Regions from separate parts of the Kitasatospora sp. NPDC048286 genome, predicted to be linked through region 3. Evidence: riboswitches for the same ligand, from Rfam matches in the RefSeq annotation. Region 3 holds a riboswitch; each other region holds the start of a gene.

What was found. A riboswitch is a leader RNA that binds a small molecule or an ion and turns the genes downstream of it on or off. The one in region 3 is predicted to bind thiamine pyrophosphate.
Positions count from the first base shown of each region.
Region 1: linked by a shared signal. The riboswitch ahead of ACGF13_RS03465 (purine-cytosine permease family protein) and the one ahead of thiO (glycine oxidase ThiO) in region 3 are both predicted to bind thiamine pyrophosphate.
Region 2: linked by a shared signal. The riboswitch ahead of thiC (phosphomethylpyrimidine synthase ThiC) and the one ahead of thiO (glycine oxidase ThiO) in region 3 are both predicted to bind thiamine pyrophosphate.

Region 1 covers NZ_JBICZE010000001.1:736,235-742,373, reverse strand. The annotation lists gene ACGF13_RS03470 (glycerophosphodiester phosphodiesterase) at 96-920, opposite strand; gene ACGF13_RS03465 (purine-cytosine permease family protein) at 1,073-2,491, opposite strand; TPP riboswitch at 2,484-2,628, opposite strand; gene ACGF13_RS03460 (S1C family serine protease) at 2,848-4,698, shown strand; tRNA gene ACGF13_RS03455 (tRNA-Ser) at 4,763-4,850, shown strand; gene ACGF13_RS03450 (MerR family transcriptional regulator) at 4,980-5,807, shown strand; gene ACGF13_RS03445 (MFS transporter) at 5,886-6,139, shown strand, end outside.
Region 2 covers NZ_JBICZE010000015.1:22,161-27,659, reverse strand. The annotation lists gene ACGF13_RS30950 (FAD-binding oxidoreductase) at 253-1,644, shown strand; gene thiC (phosphomethylpyrimidine synthase ThiC) at 1,810-3,618, opposite strand; TPP riboswitch at 3,613-3,747, opposite strand; gene ACGF13_RS30940 (DUF5326 family protein) at 3,929-4,129, opposite strand; gene tenA (thiaminase II) at 4,354-5,025, opposite strand; gene ACGF13_RS30930 (cupin domain-containing protein) at 5,070-5,387, opposite strand.
Region 3 covers NZ_JBICZE010000002.1:359,350-365,488, forward strand. The annotation lists gene ACGF13_RS05930 (polyprenyl synthetase family protein) at 1-723, shown strand, start outside; gene thiE (thiamine phosphate synthase) at 815-1,462, opposite strand; gene ACGF13_RS05940 (Rv2175c family DNA-binding protein) at 1,462-1,827, opposite strand; gene ACGF13_RS05945 (NAD(P)/FAD-dependent oxidoreductase) at 1,870-3,075, opposite strand; TPP riboswitch at 3,230-3,342, shown strand; gene thiO (glycine oxidase ThiO) at 3,337-4,521, shown strand; gene thiS (sulfur carrier protein ThiS) at 4,518-4,787, shown strand; gene ACGF13_RS05960 (thiazole synthase) at 4,791-5,588, shown strand; gene pknB (Stk1 family PASTA domain-containing Ser/Thr kinase) at 5,718-6,139, shown strand, end outside.

The DNA.
Region 1 (6,139 bases), on a different contig from region 3:
CGGATCACCGGGGGATCACCGGGGCGATCACCGGGTGGATCACCGGGGGGATCGCCCGACGATCAGCCGGCGGTCAGCCGGCGATGATCCGGCCGTCAGCGGCCGAGCTGCGCCAGCACCTCCGCGGGCCGGTTGGTGATGATCGCGGACACCCCGAGCTCCAGGCAGAGCTCGACGTCGGCCGGCTCGTCCACCGTCCACACGTGCACCTCGTGCCCCAGCTCCCGCAGCCGGGTCACCAGCTGCGGGCGGGCCCGCACCAGTTCGATGCCCGGGCCGGCGATCCGCGCCCCGCCCGGCAGCGGCGAGCCCGCGCGCAGCCGGCCGAGCAGCGGCAGGGTCCGCTCGAACAGGAAGACCCGCCGGTACTGCGGTGCGGCGGCGCCCACCCGGTCCAGCGCGATCGAGGAGAAGCTCATGATCCGGGCGGACGGGCGGCCGCCGTCCCGGGTCGCGCCGATCTTGAACCGCTCCAGCGTCCGCAGCAGCTCGGCCTCCACCCGGCCGCGGAAGCGCACCGGGTGCTTGGTCTCGATCGCCAGGTCCACCGGGCGGCCGCACTCCACCACCAGCTCCAGCAGCCGCTCCAGCCGCAGCACGCCGCGCAGCTCGGGGTCGGTGCTGGGGCGGCCGGTCTTCCAGGCGCCGAAGTCGTACGCCTCCAGCTCGGCGAGGGTCATGGCCGAGACGGTGCCCCGGCCGTTCGAGACCCGGCCGATCCGGCGGTCGTGCACGCAGACCAGTGCGCCGTCGGCGGTGACCCGGACGTCGCACTCCAGCGCGTCCGCGCCCTCGTCGAGCGCGCGCCGGTAGGCCGCGAGGGTGTGCTCGGGCAGGGCGTGGGAGGAACCGCGGTGGGCGATCACCTGGACGGTCGGCACGGTGCGCGCCGCCGTCGAGGACAGGTCTGGGCTGGTCACAGGCCCAACGATAGGTGGCGGAAGTGAAGCGCGGACAAAGACGGCCCCAACCGGTGGGGCCGTCTTCGCCGTGCTCAGTCGTGCTCTGCCGTGTTCTGCCGTGTTCCGCCGGGCCTCGCCGGTTCGGTCAGGTCAGGTCAGGTCAGGTGCGGTCAGGGCCGGGCGGCGCGGCGGCCGAGCGGGGTGAGCGCCCAGGTGACCAGGGCCGGCACCAGGAAGGCGAACAGCGAGGCCGAGGTCCACTCCTGCGGGGTGAAGTGCAGCGCCTCCTGGGCGGAGGTCCAGAAGTCCGTCCACCAGTCGGCCACCTTGGTCGGCGCGATGAACTGGTAGACGGCGAAGCCCAGCGCCCACGGCAGCAGCATCAGCCAGCGGGACGGCGCGTCGGCGGAGAGGTTCCAGCCGCGCCGGCCGGCGCCGAGGAAGTAGTCCACCACGAGCACCGCCAGCAGCGGCACGAACACCGAGCCGATCAGGCCGAGGAAGCCGTAGTAGGTGTCGGTGAACTCGTCGATCTGCAGCGCCAGCACGGTGATCAGCACGCCGATCGCGCCGGAGAGCACCCGGCGGTCCACCCTCGGCAGCAGGTTCTGCACCGACATCGCGGTCGAGTACACGTTGGCGAAGGACTGGTCCGTCTCGCGCAGCACCAGCACCAGCAGGAACAGCCAGCCGGCCCAGACCCCGAGGAAGGAGTCGAAGATCCGGTTCGGGTCGCCGTCCGACTGCAGCAGCGCCATCAGGCCGAGCACGTAGCACCAGACCTGGGCGATCGTGTAGCCGGAGAAGCTGCCCCAGAACGCCGAGCGCGGGGTGCGCGAGTGCCGGGTGTAGTCGGCGGCCAGCGGGACGAAGGAGACCGACACCGCGATCATCGCGTCGGTGGCGCCCAGGAAGCCGTGCCAGTTGCCCGCGCCCGGGTCCGGCACGCCCTGGCGGCCCAGCTGGACGGTGAAGTACACCATCGCCACCGCGACCGCCCCGGCCACGAAGCGGCGCAGCACCGCGATCGAGCCCAGCGGCCAGATGGTCAGCACGGTGGTCAGCGCGCCGGCGAGCAGGACGAACAGCCAGCGGTAGCCGGTGGTGTGGGCGACGGTCTGGGCGCCCACCGAGATGGTCAGCAGCTCGAACACGCCCCAGCCGATGCACTGCACGATGTTCAGCACCGTCGGCAGGTACGACAGCCGGGTGCCGAACAGCCCGCGCAGGTTCGCCATCGCGGGGGCGCCGGTACGGGCGCCGATCAGCGAGGCCAGGCCGAGCATCGCGGTGCCGACGACCGTACCGACGGTGATCGCGGTCACCGCGGCGGCCAGCGACAGCTCGCTGCCGGGGGCGCCGAGCACGGTGGCGGCGGTGGAGAAGCCGATCAGACTGACGCCCAGGTTCATCCAGAGCGCGAAGTGGTCCCGGAAGCGCAGCGTGCGCGGCGGCTCGGTGTCGAGCACCAGGGGCGCCTCGACGTGATCGGCCCGCTGGGGGCGGTCCAGGACGGCCGTGGCCGTGGACCCGGAGAAACCCTTGGACTCGGGCGCACCCGAAGAAGAGGATGGCGAAGCAGGCGGCATGGCCGATACTCCCTACGCCGGCATTACCCGGACAGGTTCCGGCGGTCAGCGCCCCCTCGAACGTCCGTCACTCGCGTGGCGTACGGTCGACATGCGCACTCTCAGCCTGGTGGGTCCAAGCTCCCGCGTGTCAGTTGTGAGCGACAGGCTAACCGGCACGGGGGCCAACACCCAAGGCCGAGGGCGTACGGTCCGCATCGCGGGACGTCCGGCGGGGGAGGGGAGCCTCGGCCGTCGGTACCGGTGTCGGTACCGGCTAAGGATTCTTATGAGTTCTTCAGAGGGGTCCTTACGGCAATCGAATCGTCAGTGCGAAAAACTATGGTCCTTGGTTCTGCCAGCTATGGAGGTCGTCCGTGAGCACCGAGCGCGAGGTTGGGCCCGCCGGGCCGCAGGGGGAGCAGCCCGCCGGCCAGGGGGCGGCCGAGACCGCTTCCGAAGGCCCCGCTCAGGGCGGGCACCAGCCGACCATGGCCTTCCGGCGGGTGCCGGGGCCGGAGGCGGGTGCCGCCGATGCCGCTGCCGTCGAGGCGGCGCCGCCCGTGGACGCCGTCCCGGCCGAGGGCGTTCCGGCCGAGGGGGTCCCGGCCGAGGGTGGGCACAAGCCCACCGTCGCCTTCACCAAGGTGCCGGCGCCGGAGGCCCCTGCCGCGCCTGCCGCGCCTGCCGCGCCCGCCGCGCCCGTGGCGCCCGCCGCGCCCGTCGCGGAGGAGCCGGCCGTCGACCCGGCCACCGGCTACATCGACGCGCCGCCGCCGGTCCTGCCGCCCGCCCCGCCGTCCCCGGTCGCCGCGGCCCCCGCCGCAGCCGCGCCCGCCGCCCCGGCCCTGCCGCCGGCCGGCAACCCGTACGCCACCCCGACCCACGGCGTCCCCGCCGCCGGCGCTCACGAGGGCTTCGGCGCCGCTCCGGCCGCCGCCCCCGCCGCGCACGGCCACCACCCCTTCGGGGCCGGCCAGCCGCTCGGCGGCTGGGGCCCCACCCACGACTCCACCTCCGGCGGCGCCGGCTACCCCGGCGGCCCGGCCGGCCCGCTCGGCTACCCGGCGGACTACCCCGGTGGTCCCGGTGGTCCCGGCGGCCCGCGCAAGAAGCGCGGCGGCCTGGTCGCCCTGATCGCGGCCGTCGCGGTGGTCGCCGGCCTGGCCGGCGGCGCGCTCGGCGTGTCCGTCGCCGACGGGGTCGACCGCAACAGCTCCGCGAACGACCACCGCAGCACCACCGTCCAGGCCAGCGACACCCAGAAGAACGAGCCCGCCCCCGGCTCGATCGCCGCCATCGCGCAGAAGGCGCTGCCCAGCGTCGTCACCATCAAGGCGCAGGGCAACGGCGAGTCGGGCACCGGCACCGGCTTCGTCTTCGACACCGAGGGCCACATCCTCACCAACAACCACGTGGTCGCGCCGACCCTCAGCGGCGGCAAACTGACCGTCAAGTTCGCCGACGGCACCTCCTACAGCGCCTCGGTGCTGGGCCACGCCGAGGGCTACGACGTCGCCGTGGTCAAGATCGACAACCCGCCCAAGAGCAAGCTGGCCCCGCTGCCGCTGGCCGACTCCGACAAGGTCAACGTCGGCGACGCCACCGTCGCGATCGGCGCACCGTACGGCCTGGAGTCCACCGTCACCAGCGGCATCATCAGCGCCAAGGACCGCCCGGTAGCCTCCGGCGACGACACCGGCTCGCAGGCCTCGTACATGAACGCCCTCCAGACCGACGCCTCGATCAACCCCGGCAACTCCGGCGGCCCGCTGCTGGACTCCGGCGGCGCGGTGATCGGCATCAACTCGGCGATCCAGTCCAACGCCTCCGCCAACGGCCGGGCCGGCAGCATCGGCCTGGGCTTCGCCATCCCGATCAACCAGGCCAAGTGGGTCGCGGACACCCTGATCAAGACCGGCAAGCCGGTCTACGCCAAGCTCGACGTGCTGCGCAACGACGACTACAAGGGCGACGGCGCGCAGATCCAGACCAAGGACATCCAGGGCCAGCCCGCCGTCACCCCCGGCGGCGCGGCCGACAAGGCCGGCCTCAAGCCGGGCGACGTCATCACCAAGCTCGGCGGCGTCCCGATCGAGAACGGCCCGGCCCTGGTCAGCCGGATCTGGACGCACAAGCCCGGCGAGACCGTCGACGTCGAGTACACCCGCAACGGCCAGACCCTCAACACCAAGGTCACCCTCGGCCAGCGCGAGGGCGACCAGTAACCCACGGCCCGCGCGGAAACGTGTGCACCGAACCCCTCCGGACCCGTTAGGCTGACCTCCGCCTGGAGAGCTGCCCGAGCGGCCTAAGGGAACAGTCTTGAAAACTGTCGTGCGGTGACCCCGTACCGTGGGTTCGAATCCCACGCTCTCCGCCGGTAGGAGAACCACCTGCTCAGGGCGGGTGCCGACATCGTTCGGCACCCGCCCTTCGCGTTCCCCGGGGGGTGGTGGGCGAGCGGGGTTGACCCTGACACGGTGGTAGGGGATGGAGTGGTCGCACCATGTTGAACATCGGAGACTTCGCCAGCCACGGCCGGGTGTCGGTACGGATGCTGCGCCACTACGACGCGATCGGACTGCTGCGGCCCGCCCGGGTGGACCCGGTCAGCGGGTACCGCTTCTACGAGGCATCCCAACTCGCCCGGCTCAACCGGGTGATCGCGCTCAAGGAGCTCGGCTTCACGCTGCAGCAGGTACGGGCCGTCCTGGACGAGCGGGTGGACCCGGCCGAACTGCGCGGGATGCTGCGGTTGCGGCGGGCCCAGCTCGCCGAGGCGATCGCGGCCGACGAGCTGCGGCTGGCCCGGGTGGAGGCGAGGCTCCGGACGATCGAGAGTGAGGGGACCATGTCCGCACACGATGTCGTGGTGAAGCCGGTGCCGTCCGTCCGGGTGGCCCAACTGAGCGGTGTGGCCGCGAGTTACGAGCCGGAGGACATCGGACCGGTGATCGGGCCGCTGTTCGGCGAGCTGTGCGGGCGGCTGGCCGAGGCCGGGATCGAGGCGACCGGTCCTTCCGTTGCCCACTACCAGGACGCACCGGAGGGCAACGGCGCGGTGCTGGTCCTGGTGGGCATCCCGGTCGGTTCGTCGGTGCGGCCGGGCGCGCACGACTTCGAGGTGCTCGACCTGCCGCCGATCGAGGAGGCGGCGACCATCGTGCACCGCGGCTCGATGGACGAGGTGCTGGGCAGCAGCCAGGAACTCGCCCGCTTCATCGAGCAGAACGGCTACCGCTCGGCCGGCTACGCCCGGGAGCTGTACCTGGAGTGCCCGGAGGACCAGGCGGGGTGGGTCACCGAGCTCCAGGAGCCGGTGGTCCGCCGGTAGTTCGTCGGTCGTCCGCCGGTGGCGGCGCCCTCGGCGTGCTTGCCCTCGACCTGGTCGAGGGGCCTAGCGTCGCCCGGCATGACCACCACCACCGGCGCACCGGCCCCGGTCGCGCTGCCCCGTCCGTACCTGTTCTGGCTGGCCGGGGTCCAGGCCGGACTGCTGGGCGACGCCGCGCTGTACTTCGCCCTCGGCTGGGCCGCCTCCGCGCACGGCGGCGGCGCGGCCGGGCTGGTCCTGACCGCGATCACGGTGCCGCGCACCGCGCTGGTCCTGCTGGGCGGCGCGGTCGCCGACCGGTTCGGCGCCCGCCGGGTGATGCTCGTCGGGGA
Region 2 (5,499 bases), on a different contig from region 3:
GAAGCGCCGCCCCGAGAAGCGAAGCTCTCGGGGCGGCGCTCAGGTGCCAGGCTCCTGCGTCAGTCTGCGAGCGGGAGGTGGACCCGGTTGCCCTGAGCGGCGAACTCCTCGGACGGTCGTTGGTCGCACATCGCGTCCTGTGGGGCCGTCCACCAGCGCGGCGTAGCGTGAAAGGTGGCCAACCAGGGACCGTCGGCGAAGTGCGCCGATCGTTCCGCTGACAGGACGGGGCCCACGGCAGGAGCGGCGCAAATGAGCAAACAGACGGTTGAAGAGTTGACGGGCCGGGTGCACGGTGCGGTGGTCACTGCCGGCGACGAGAGCTATGACGAGGCCCGCAGGGTCTACAACGCCATGATCGACCGGAGACCGGCCGCGGTCGTGCGGTGCGCCAACGCGGGCGATGTCATGGCCGTGGTGGACTTCGCCCGGGAGAACCTACTCGACCTGGCGGTCCGCGGCGGGTCGCACAGCGCCCCGGGGTACGGGACCTGCGACGACGGCATCGTGGCCGATCTCGGTGGGATGCGCGGTGTCCGGGTGGACCCGGAACGGCGGACGGCCCGGGTCGAGGGCGGGGCCACCCTGGCGGACCTCAACGCGGCGACCTACCCCTTCGGCCTGGCCGTCACCGGCGGGATCATCTCCACCACCGGGGTCGGCGGGCTCACCCTCGGCGGCGGCTTCGGCTATCTGGCTCGCAGGCTGGGTCTGACCTGCGACAACCTGATCTCCGCTGACGTGGTGACGGCAGACGGCCGGTTCCTGGTCGTCGACGAGCGGAGCCACCCCGACCTGTTCTGGGCGCTGCGCGGCGGGGGCGGCAACTTCGGCGTGGTGACCTCCTTCGAGTACCGGCTCTTCCCGGTCCAGGACGTCTATGCCGGGCCGATCCTCTACGAGCTGGGGCACACGGCCGAGATCATGCGGTTCTACCGCGACGCCATCGTGGACGCCCCCGAGGAGCTGAGCGTCTTCCCCGGATTCCAGATCGCACCGCCACTGCCGTTCATCCCGGCGGACCGGCACGGCGACACCTTCGCGATGATGGTCGTCTGCTGGAGCGGCGCGATGGAGGAGGCCGAGCGGGCTGTGCGGCCGTACCGAGAGGTGGCGCCGGTGGTCGCCGAGATGGTAGGCCCGATGCCGTACCCGGCGGTGGTGGGCATGTTCGACGCGCTGCTGCCGCCCGGCCTGCACCAGTACTGGAAGGGCACGTTCGCCACCGAGCTCACCGACGGGGCGATCGCCGCACACGTCGAGTACGGTCCGCGGGTACCGACGGTCAATTCGGCCTGCCACGTCTATCCGCTCAACGGCGCCGTCCACCGGGTTGCCCCCGATGCCACGGCCTTCTCCTACCGCGACGCCGACTTCGCCACCGTGATCGTCGGCGCCTGGCCCGACCCGGCCGACTCCGAGGCCAACATCGCATGGGTGCGCGACTACTACGCGGCCCTGGAACCGCACTCCGCTGCCGGCGGCTACGTCAACTTCGTCAGTGCCGACGACCAGCAGCGGGTCACCTCCGACTACCGCGACAACTACGCCCGCCTGGTCGCCGTCAAGCAGGCCTACGACCCCGGCAACCTCTTCCACGTCAACCACAACATCCGGCCCCGGATCACGAGCGTGGCCGGATGAGGACGGCTGCCGAGACGGCGGAGGTCCTGTTCACCCGGGACGTCAGTGTCACCTTCCACGGGTTCCACGCCGACGGCGAGCGCGTCATCGTCGAGGAGTAACCGCAGACGAGGGAGCACCGCCCCGGGAAGCGGAAGCTCTCGGGGCGGTACTTCGGACGCGGGGTCAGTCGGCCAGCGGGAGGTAGACCTTGTTGCCCTGGGCCTTGAACTCCTCGGACATGGCCTTCATGCCCTCTACGGCCTCCTCGTCGTACTCCGGGGAGGAGGCGCCGTTGCCGAACTTCTCATTGATGGATTTGCTGATCTTCATCGAGCAGAACTTCGGGCCGCACATCGAGCAGAAGTGGGCGGTCTTGGCGGGCTCGGCGGGAAGGGTCTCGTCGTGGAAGTCGCGGGCGGTCTCCGGGTCCAGGGCCAGGTTGAACTGGTCCTCCCAGCGGAACTCGAAGCGGGCGTCGGAGAGGGCGTCGTCCCAGGCCTGGGCCCCGGGGTGGCCCTTGGCGAGGTCGGCGGCGTGGGCGGCGATCTTGTAGGTGATCACGCCGGTCTTGACGTCGTCGCGGTTGGGCAGGCCCAGGTGCTCCTTGGGGGTCACGTAGCAGAGCATCGCGGTGCCCCACCAGGCGATCATCGCGGCGCCGATGCCCGAGGTGATGTGGTCGTAGCCGGGCGCGACGTCCGTGGTGAGGGGGCCGAGGGTGTAGAACGGCGCCTCGTCGCAGATCTCCTTCTGGAGATCCATGTTCTCCCTGATCTTGTTCATCGGGACGTGCCCCGGGCCCTCGATCATCACCTGGACGTCCCGCTCGCGGGCGATCCGGCCGAGTTCGCCGAGGGTCTGCAGCTCGGCGAACTGCGCCTCGTCGTTGGCGTCCGCGATCGAGCCGGGCCGCAGGCCGTCACCGAGGGAGAAGGTGACGTCGTAGGAGGCGAGGATGTCGCAGAGCTCCTCGAAGTTGGTGTAGAGGAAGTTCTCCTGGTGGTGGGCCAGGCACCAGGCCGCCATGATCGAGCCGCCGCGGGAGACGATGCCGGTCTTGCGGCGGGCGGTGAGCGGGACGTAGCGCAGCAGCACGCCGGCGTGGACGGTCATGTAGTCGACGCCCTGCTCGCACTGCTCGACGATGGTGTCCCGGTAGACCTCCCAGCTCAGCTCCTCGGCCTTGCCGTCCACCTTCTCCAGGGCCTGGTAGAGCGGCACGGTGCCGATCGGCACCGGCGAGTTGCGCAGGATCCACTCACGGGTGGTGTGGATGTTGCGGCCGGTGGAGAGGTCCATGACGGTGTCGGCGCCCCAGCGGGTGGCCCAGGTCATCTTCTCCACCTCCTCCTCGATCGAGGAGGTGACGGCCGAGTTGCCGATGTTGGCGTTGATCTTCACCAGGAAGTTGGTGCCGATGATCGCCGGCTCCACCTCCGGGTGGTTCACGTTGACGGGGATGACGGCCCGGCCGCGGGCCACCTCGGCGCGCACGAACTCGGGCGCCAGGCCCTCGCGCAGCGCCGTGAACTCCATCTCCGGCGTCACCACGCCCCGCTTGGCGTAGGCGAGTTGGGTGACGGCAGCGCCATCGCGGGCGCGCAGCGGGCGGCGCGGACGGCCGGGGAAGACGGCGTCCAGGTTGCGCAGGTTCCCGCCGCGCGGCGAGGTGTGCTTGATCCCGTCGTCCTCGGGGCGCGGCTCGCGGCCGTCGTACTCCTCGACGTCGCCGCGCTGGCGGATCCAGGCGTCCCGCAGCGCGGGCAGGCCGCGCCGCACGTCGGGCTCGTAGGACGGGTCGGTGTACGGACCGGAGGTGTCGTACAGCGGGACGGACTTGCCGTTGGTGAGCCGCACCTCGCGGTACGGGACGCGCAGGTCGGGGCGCGATCCCTCGCGGTACGCCTTGCGCCAGGCCGGAGTCGGGTAGCCGGTGCGCTCGCTGCTGGGGGCGCCCTGGGCAGACTGCGGCTGTGCTTCGAACGTGGTCATCTGACCTCTACTCCCTACGCCGGCATTACCCGGTCAGGTTCCTGCGGTCGACGCAGCCGTCGGTCCGTCCGTCGACGTCCCGGTCAGCGTCCTCTCAGCCCGGTGCTCCGAGCTCCCGCGTCGCAGGCGGTGTTGCCTGCACACGACGCCCAACACCGTAGCGAGCCGATCGCCGCAGGTCCAGAGCGCAACAGCCGGGCCGGCCGGCCTCCCCGGGGAATCGGCCCCCCGCGAGATGCGGGAACGGCCGAGGCCCGGCCCCCCGTCTCGCGGGGGGCCGGGCCTCAGGGCGGCGGTACGGGGCGAACGGTCAGCTCTTGGCGGCCTTCTTCACCAGGACCACCACGGCGGCCGCGATGCCGACCACCACCAGCAGCTTGATCACGATCGAGAGCAGTGCGCCGACGACGCCGAACACGAAGGCGACGATGTTCCAGGCCAGCACCAGGACCAGCACCGGGATGACGATGTTGCGCACCCAGGAGGGCAGCGACTTCCAGAGCTCAGCCATGTCGGTTCCTCTTCTCCCCTCGGGTCGGCCGCCGTCCGGTGCCGCATCCCGCTTGCTTTCGTACTTCGATCGTACGGTGGCGCGAGTGCCGGAACGAGGCCCAACGGCCCGGAGAGAACCCCGAGATCACCCCGAGCCCGAACCCCCGGGTGACCCCTGAGAATCCGCCCGGCCCTCGGCCCGAACCACCCCGGACGGCCGGGACGACGGGGCTCCCGTGCAGCTCAGACCGGCCAGCGCTCACCGCGCCAGGCGGCGTCCCAGAACATCCACTCGTAGCGCGAGGTGGTCACGAAGTGCTCGACCACCTTGCGGCGTTCGGCCGCGGACAGCTCCTCGCCCAGCCGGTCGGTGAGCGCCAGCACCCGGCGGACCACCGCCTGGAAGGCCTCGTCTCCGTAGGTGGCGATCCACTTGGCGTACAGCGGGTCGGGCGAGCCCTGGGCGAGCAGCGTCTCGCCGACCCGGGCATAGATCCAGTAGCAGGGCAGCACCGCGCCGACCGCCTCGGCGAAGGAGCCGCCGTAGACGGTGGCCAGCAGGTAGCTGGTGTACGCCCGGGTGGTGGGCAGCACCGGCTCGGCGGCGGCCTGCTCGGCGCTGCCGCCGAAGGCGGTGAGGAACTCGGCGTGCATGCCCTGCTCGGCGGCCAGCGCGCCGACCGCGTCGTCGGCGAAGGCCCGGACGTCCTCCTCGCCGGGTGCCTTGGCGGCGCAGACGGCGAGGGCGCGGGCGTAGTCGCGCAGGTAGTGCGAGTCCTGGACGACGAAGTGGCGGAAGGCCTCGCGCGGCAGGGTGCCGTCGGTGAGCCCGGCCAGGAAGGGGTGGGCCAGGATCTCGGCGTACACCGGCTCGATGGCCGCCCAGAGTTCTTCGGTCAGCGTCTTGGTGCTCATGACGCGACCCTAACCGCCGGGGTTCTCGGCGAGCGCCGGAGTTCTCAGTCCTCGGGCGGGGAGAAGACCACCAGGACCCGCAGTTCCTCGGTGACGTGGTGGAACCGGTGCGGGGTGCCGGCCGGCACGTACACCACGGTGCCGCGCCCGACCGTCGCGGTCTCGGCGCCGACGGTCAGTTCGGCCCGGCCGCTGATCACCTGGTAGATCTCGTCCTGGTCGTGCGCGGTCTGGGTGTCGGTGTCGCCGGGGGCGAGCGCGTACAGCCCGGCGGACATCCGGGGTTCGCGCAGGAACCGCAGGTAGGCACCGTCGTTGGCCGCCCGTTCGGCGTCCAGTTCGTCCAGCCGGAAGAGCTTCACCGCCGCCGTCTTCCCTCGTCCTCGGAGCCGTCCGTCCACCTCGCGGACCAGGGGCATTCAACACCACCCCGCCGTCCGGTGGTTCCGCCGGGACCGTGGTTCCTGCCAGGCT
Region 3 (6,139 bases):
CGCGGTGACCGCGAGCAGTACGGCACCTCGGCCGCGGTGCTGCTCGGCGACCTGCTGCTGATCTGGTGCGACGAGCTCTTCCTGCGCTCCGGCCTGGAGCCCGCCGCCGTCCTGGCCGCCAAGCCGGTGTTCGACCTGATGCGCACCGAGGTCATGCTCGGCCAGTACCTGGACGTGCTGGAGCCGGTGGCCGGCGACTCGACCGACGAGGGCGCGCTGGACCGCGCGCAGACCGTGCTGCACTACAAGTCCGCGAAGTACACCATCGAGCGGCCGCTCCAGGTGGGGGCGCTGCTGGCGGGCGCCGGCCCCGAGCTGGTCGAGGCGTACGGGGCGTTCGGGCTGCCGCTGGGCGAGGCCTTCCAGCTGCGCGACGACCTGCTCGGCGTCTTCGGGGACCCAGCCGTCACCGGCAAGCCGGCCGGGGACGACCTGCGCGAGGGCAAGCGCACCCTGCTGGTCGCCCACGCGATGCGGGGCCTGTCGGCCGCCGACGCCCGGCACCTGGACGAGCGGCTCGGCGCACCGGACCTGGCCGCCCCCGAGGTCGCCGAACTGCGCGCGCTGGTCGCCCGCAGCGGCGCGCCGGAGGTGGTGGAACGCCGGATCGAGGAGCTGATGCGGCAGTCGCTGGCCGCGCTGGAGGCGGCGCCGCTCGCCGACGGGCGGGCCCGTACGGTGCTGCTGGCACTGGCCGAGGCCGCCACCGTCCGCAAGTACTGACGGACGGCGACGGCCTCGGGCGGGTCCTACCGGTTCGGAGCGGGGCCCCGCGGATCCGGGCGGATCCGGCGGGTTCCGCGGATCCGGGCGGTCAGAGCGCGGCGCGCACCCGGCGGGACAGCTCGGCGGCGGCCGCCCCCGGGTCCGCCGCGGCGGTGATCGCCCGCACCACGACGACCCGGCGGGCGCCGGCGGCCAGCACCTCGTCCAGGTTGCCGAGGTCGATCCCGCCGATCGCGAACCACGGCCGGTCGGTGGCCTGCTTCGCCGCGTACGAGACCAGGCCGAGGCCCGGGGCCGGGCGGCCCGGCTTGGTCGGGGTCGGCCAGACCGGGCCGGTGCAGAAGTAGTCCACGCCGGGCTCGGCGATCGCCGCGTCCACCTCGGACTCGGCGTGGCAGGAGCGGCCGATCAGCACGTCCTCGCCGAGGATCGCCCGGGCGGCCGGTACCGGCAGGTCGTCCTGGCCGAGGTGCAGCACGTCCGGCCGGGCCGCGTGGGCGACGTCGGCGCGGTCGTTGACGGCCAGCAGCTTGCCGTGCCGGCGGCAGGCGTCGGCGAAGACCTCCAGGGCCGCCAGCTCCTGCCGGGCCTCCAGGCCCTTGTCGCGCAGCTGGACGACGTCCACCCCGCCCGCCAGCGCCGCGTCCAGGAACTCGGCGAGGTCGCCCTGCTCCCGACGGGCGTCGGTGCACAGGTACAGCCGGGCGTCGGCGAGGGCGGCACGGGGGTCCGTCATCACAGCGCCATGGCCTGGGCGCGGCGCTTGACCTCGGTCGCCCGGTTCTCCCACAGCGCCTGGATCGGGCTGCCGGGCAGCGACTCGTCCTCGGTGAACAGCCACTCGACGATCTCGTCGTCGGAGAAGCCGCTGTCCCGCAGCACGGTCAGCAGGCCGACCAGGTGCTTGACCGGGCCGGTCTCGTCGATGAAGGCCGCCGGGACCTGCAGGGACTTGTTGGGACCGCGGCGGACCGCGATCAGGTCACCCTGCTTGACCATGTTGCGGACCTCGGTGACCAGCACACCCCACCGCTCGGAGATGTCGGGCAGGTACAGCCACTCGGGGACCAGGGCTTCAGTCTTGGCATCGATCTCACTCACGGCACCAGACTGCCACCTCCACGGCCCACCGCGCACATGGCCCTACGCCACGGCCGCCTTCAGTGGCACCGACGGGTCTGCCGCGCGGGCCGGATCCAGCGCCGTGCCGCGCTCGATCAGCCTGCGCCCCTGGGTGAGGTCGCGCGGCCGGTCCACGGTCAGCAGCGCGCTCGGCACGCCGTCGCGCAGCCAGAGCACCGACCACTCGGCGTCCTGCGGACCGCCGCGCCAGAGCGGCACGTCGCCCTCGGCGTGCCGGCCGGCGTACTGGACCATCCGCCCGAACTGCTCGGACCAGAAGTACGGCACCGGGTCGTAGTCCGGCGCGTCCGCGCCCAGGACGGCGGCGGCCACCGCCTCACCGGACTGCAGGGCGTGGTCCCAGTGCTGGACGGCCAGCCGGGCGCCGGCCCGGGCCGACGGGTAGCTGACGCAGTCGCCGGCCGCGAAGACGCCGGGCACCGAGGTGCGCAGCCGCCCGTCCACGACGACGGCGCCGGTCGCGTCCAGCTCGACCCCGGAGCCGGCCAGCCAGCCGGTCGCGGGGCGGGCCCCGATGCCGACCACCACCTCGTCGGCGGGCAGGTGCGAGCCGTCCGCCAGCAGCACCGCGCCGGGCTCCACGGCGGCCACGCCGACGCCGCAGTGCAGCTCGACCCCGGCCGCGGCGTACCAGGCGGCCATCGCCGAGCCGATCTCCGTCGGCAGCGCGCCGGGCAGCGGCGCCGGACCGGCCTCGACCACCGTCACCTCGCAGCCTGCCGCGCGGGCCGCGGTGGACACCTCGGCGCCGATCCAGCCCGCGCCGACCAGCACCAGCCTCAGCCCGGGGCGCAGCAGCGCGCGCAGCGCCAGGGCGTCGTCCAGGGTGTGCAGCAGGTGCGCCCGCTCGGCGCCGGGCAGGGCGCGCGGCACGGCGCCGGTGGCGATCACCAGCGAGCCGTACGGGAGGTCGCCGCCGTCGGTGTGCAGCACGCCGGGGGTGAGGCCGGTGGCGCGGCGGCCGGTGAGCAGCTCGATGTCGAGCTGCCCGTAGTCGATGCCCAGGGCGGTGGAGTCGGCCTTGCCGAGCAGCACGTCCTTGGAGAGCGGCGGCCGGTCGTACGGCGCGTGCGGCTCCTCGCCGACCAGCACGATCCGCCCCCGCCAACCGCCCTGCCGCAGCTTGAGGGCGCACTGCGCCCCGGCCAGCCCGGCTCCGACGACGACCACCTGATCCGTTCCGCTCAGCTCTGCCACGCCCGTCACTGTACTCAGCGGCCGACCGGCGGCCGGGGGTGGGCCGGGAGGTGCGGGCGGTCCCTCTCCGGTACGGGCCTGCGGCCGGGCGGGTCCCACCGCCCACACCGCTGTCCACCCTGCGTACGGGCCTTCGGCCGGGCCGACCCCCGGCGTTAAGGTGGGGGCACCACACGGGAGCCCGGCGGACCGGGCTGAGAGGCGGGCTGACACGGCCTGCGACCGTCCGAACCTGATCCGGGTCATACCGGCGAAGGGAGAAGAGCAGCTTTGTCACGCTTGCCATCGCCCGCCCACGCCGACGTGCTGGTGATCGGCGGGGGCATCATCGGCCTCGCCGTCGCCTGGCGCGCCGCCCAGCGCGGCCTGCGGAACGTGACCGTGGTCGACCCCTCCCCCGGCGGCGGCGCGGCCCGGGTCGCGGCCGGCATGCTCGCCCCGGTCACCGAGCTGCAGTACGGCGAGGAGCCGCTGTTGCGCCTCGGCATGGCCTCGAACGAGCGGTACGCGGACTTCGCCGCCGAGCTCACCGAGGCCGGCGGCGGCCGGGACACCGGCTACCGCCGCTGCGGCACGCTCGCCGTCGCGCTGGACTCCGACGACCGCGCGGAACTGCGCGAACTGCACGCCTTCCACCAGCGGCTCGGCCTGGACTCCGGCTGGCTGACCGGCCGGGAGGCCCGCAAGCTGGAGCCGATGCTCGCCCCCGGGGTGCGCGGCGGCCTGCACGTGGCCGAGGACCACCAGGTGGACGGCCGCCGGCTGCTGGACGCCCTGGTCTTCGCCTGCGAAGGCGCCGGGGTCCTGTTCCACCGGGCCGAGGCCGTCGAGCTGCTGGTCGGGAACGGCCGGGCGACCGGCGCCCGCCTGAGCACCGGGGAGACGGTGAGCGCCGAGCAGGTCGTGCTCGCCGCCGGCCCGCACAGCCACCGGCTGCCCGGCCTGCCCGAGGGGGTGCTGCCCGCGATCCGCCCGGTGAAGGGGCAGGTGCTGCGGCTGCGCGTCCCGGACGCCTACCGTCCGTTCCTGTCCCGCAACGTCCGTGCCGTCGTCCGCGGCCGGCACCTGTACCTGGTGCCGCGCGAGAACGGCGAGCTGGTGGTCGGCGCGACCACCGAGGAGCAGGGCTACGACACCACCGTCACCGCCGGCGGGGTGTACGAACTCCTGCGCGACGCCCACGAGTTGGTCCCGGGGATCACCGAACTCCCGCTGCTGGAGACCTCAGCCGGGCTGCGCCCGGGATCACCGGACAACGCCCCACTGCTGGGCCCGACCTCGCTGCCCGGGCTGGTCGCCGCCACCGGCCACCACCGCAACGGCGTGCTGCTCACCCCGGTGACCGCCGACCTGGTCTCCGAGTACCTGGCCACCGGCGAAGTCCCCGAGCTCGCAAGGCCGTTCACGCCCCTGCGCTTCTCCCCCGACCGCTCCACGACGAAGGCCTCCGCATGACCGAGACCACCCGGACCGGGATCCCGCAGAACGGGACCGCCCCGACCGAGATCACCCCGACCGAGATCACCCTGACCGTCAACGGCGAGCCCCGCCGACTGCCCGCCGGGACCACCCTCGCCGAGGTGGTGGCCTCCGTCAGCGCCGCCAACACCGGCGTCGCCGCCGCGCTCAACGAGGCCGTGGTGCCGCGCGGTTCGTGGCCCGCGACGGCGCTGGACACCGGCGACCGGATCGAGATCCTCACCGCCGTCCAGGGAGGCTGAACCATGGCCGACGACCTTCTGACCATCGCCGGGACGTCCTTCTCCTCCCGGCTGATCATGGGCACCGGCGGCGCCCCCAGCCTGGAGGTCCTGGAGCGCGCGCTGCTCGCCTCCGGCACCGAGCTGACCACCGTCGCGATGCGCCGGCTCGACGCCGGCACCCAGGGCTCCGTCCTGGACGTGCTGACCCGCAACGGCATCCGGGTGCTGCCCAACACGGCCGGCTGCTTCACCGCCGGCGAGGCCGTGCTGACCGCGCGACTGGCCCGCGAGGCGCTCGGCACCGACTGGGTCAAGCTGGAGGTGATCGCCGACGAGCGCACCCTGCTGCCCGACCCGATCGAGCTGCTGGACGCCGCCGAGACGCTCGTCGACGACGGCTTCACCGTCCTGCCGTACACCAATGACGACCCGGTGCTGGCGCGCAAGCTGGAGGACGTCGGCTGCGCGGCCATCATGCCGCTGGGCTCGCCGATCGGTTCGGGCCTGGGCATCCGCAACCCGCACAACTTCCAGCTGATCGTGGAGGGCGCCGGCGTCCCGGTGATCCTGGACGCGGGCGCCGGCACCGCCTCCGACGTGGCGCTGGCGATGGAGCTGGGCTGCGCCGCGGTGATGCTCGCCTCCGCGGTGACCAGGGCTCAGGACCCGGTACTGATGGCCGAGGCGATGCGGCACGCCGCCGAGGCGGGCCGGCTCGCCCACCGGGCCGGCCGCATCCCGCGCCGCTTCCACGCCGAGGCCTCCTCCGCGATGGCCGGCCGGGCCGACCTGGACACCCGCGAGCACCCCGCGTTCTGAGCGTCCGGCGCGCCCACGGCACCGGCCCCCGCGGCGCGAAGCCGTGTCACAAGCAGGGCACAGCCGGGCCCGGAGACGGTGTCCTCCGGGCCCGGCTTCGCCCGGCGGCACTAGACTCACCGGGTGGACATGGCACTGCACGACCCCCTGATCGGCAGCCTGCTCGACAACCGGTACCGGGTCGAGCAGCGCATCGCGACCGGCGGGATGTCCACCGTCTACCGGGGCACCGACACCCGCCTGGACCGGGTGGTCGCGCTCAAGGTGATGCACCCCTCGCTGGCCGGGGACGAGGGCTTCACCGCCCGCTTCATCCGCGAGGCCAAGGCGGTCGCCAAGCTCACCCACCCCAACGTGGTCAACGTCTTCGACCAGGGCGCGGACGGCGGCCACGTCTTCCTCGCCATGGAGTACGTGCCCGGCCGCACCCTGCGCGACCTGCTGCGCGACCGCGGGGCGCTGTCCGTCCGGGCCGCGCTGGACGTGCTGGAGCCGGTGCTGGCCGCGCTCGGCGCCGCCCACCGGGCCGGGCTGGTCCACCGCGACGTCAA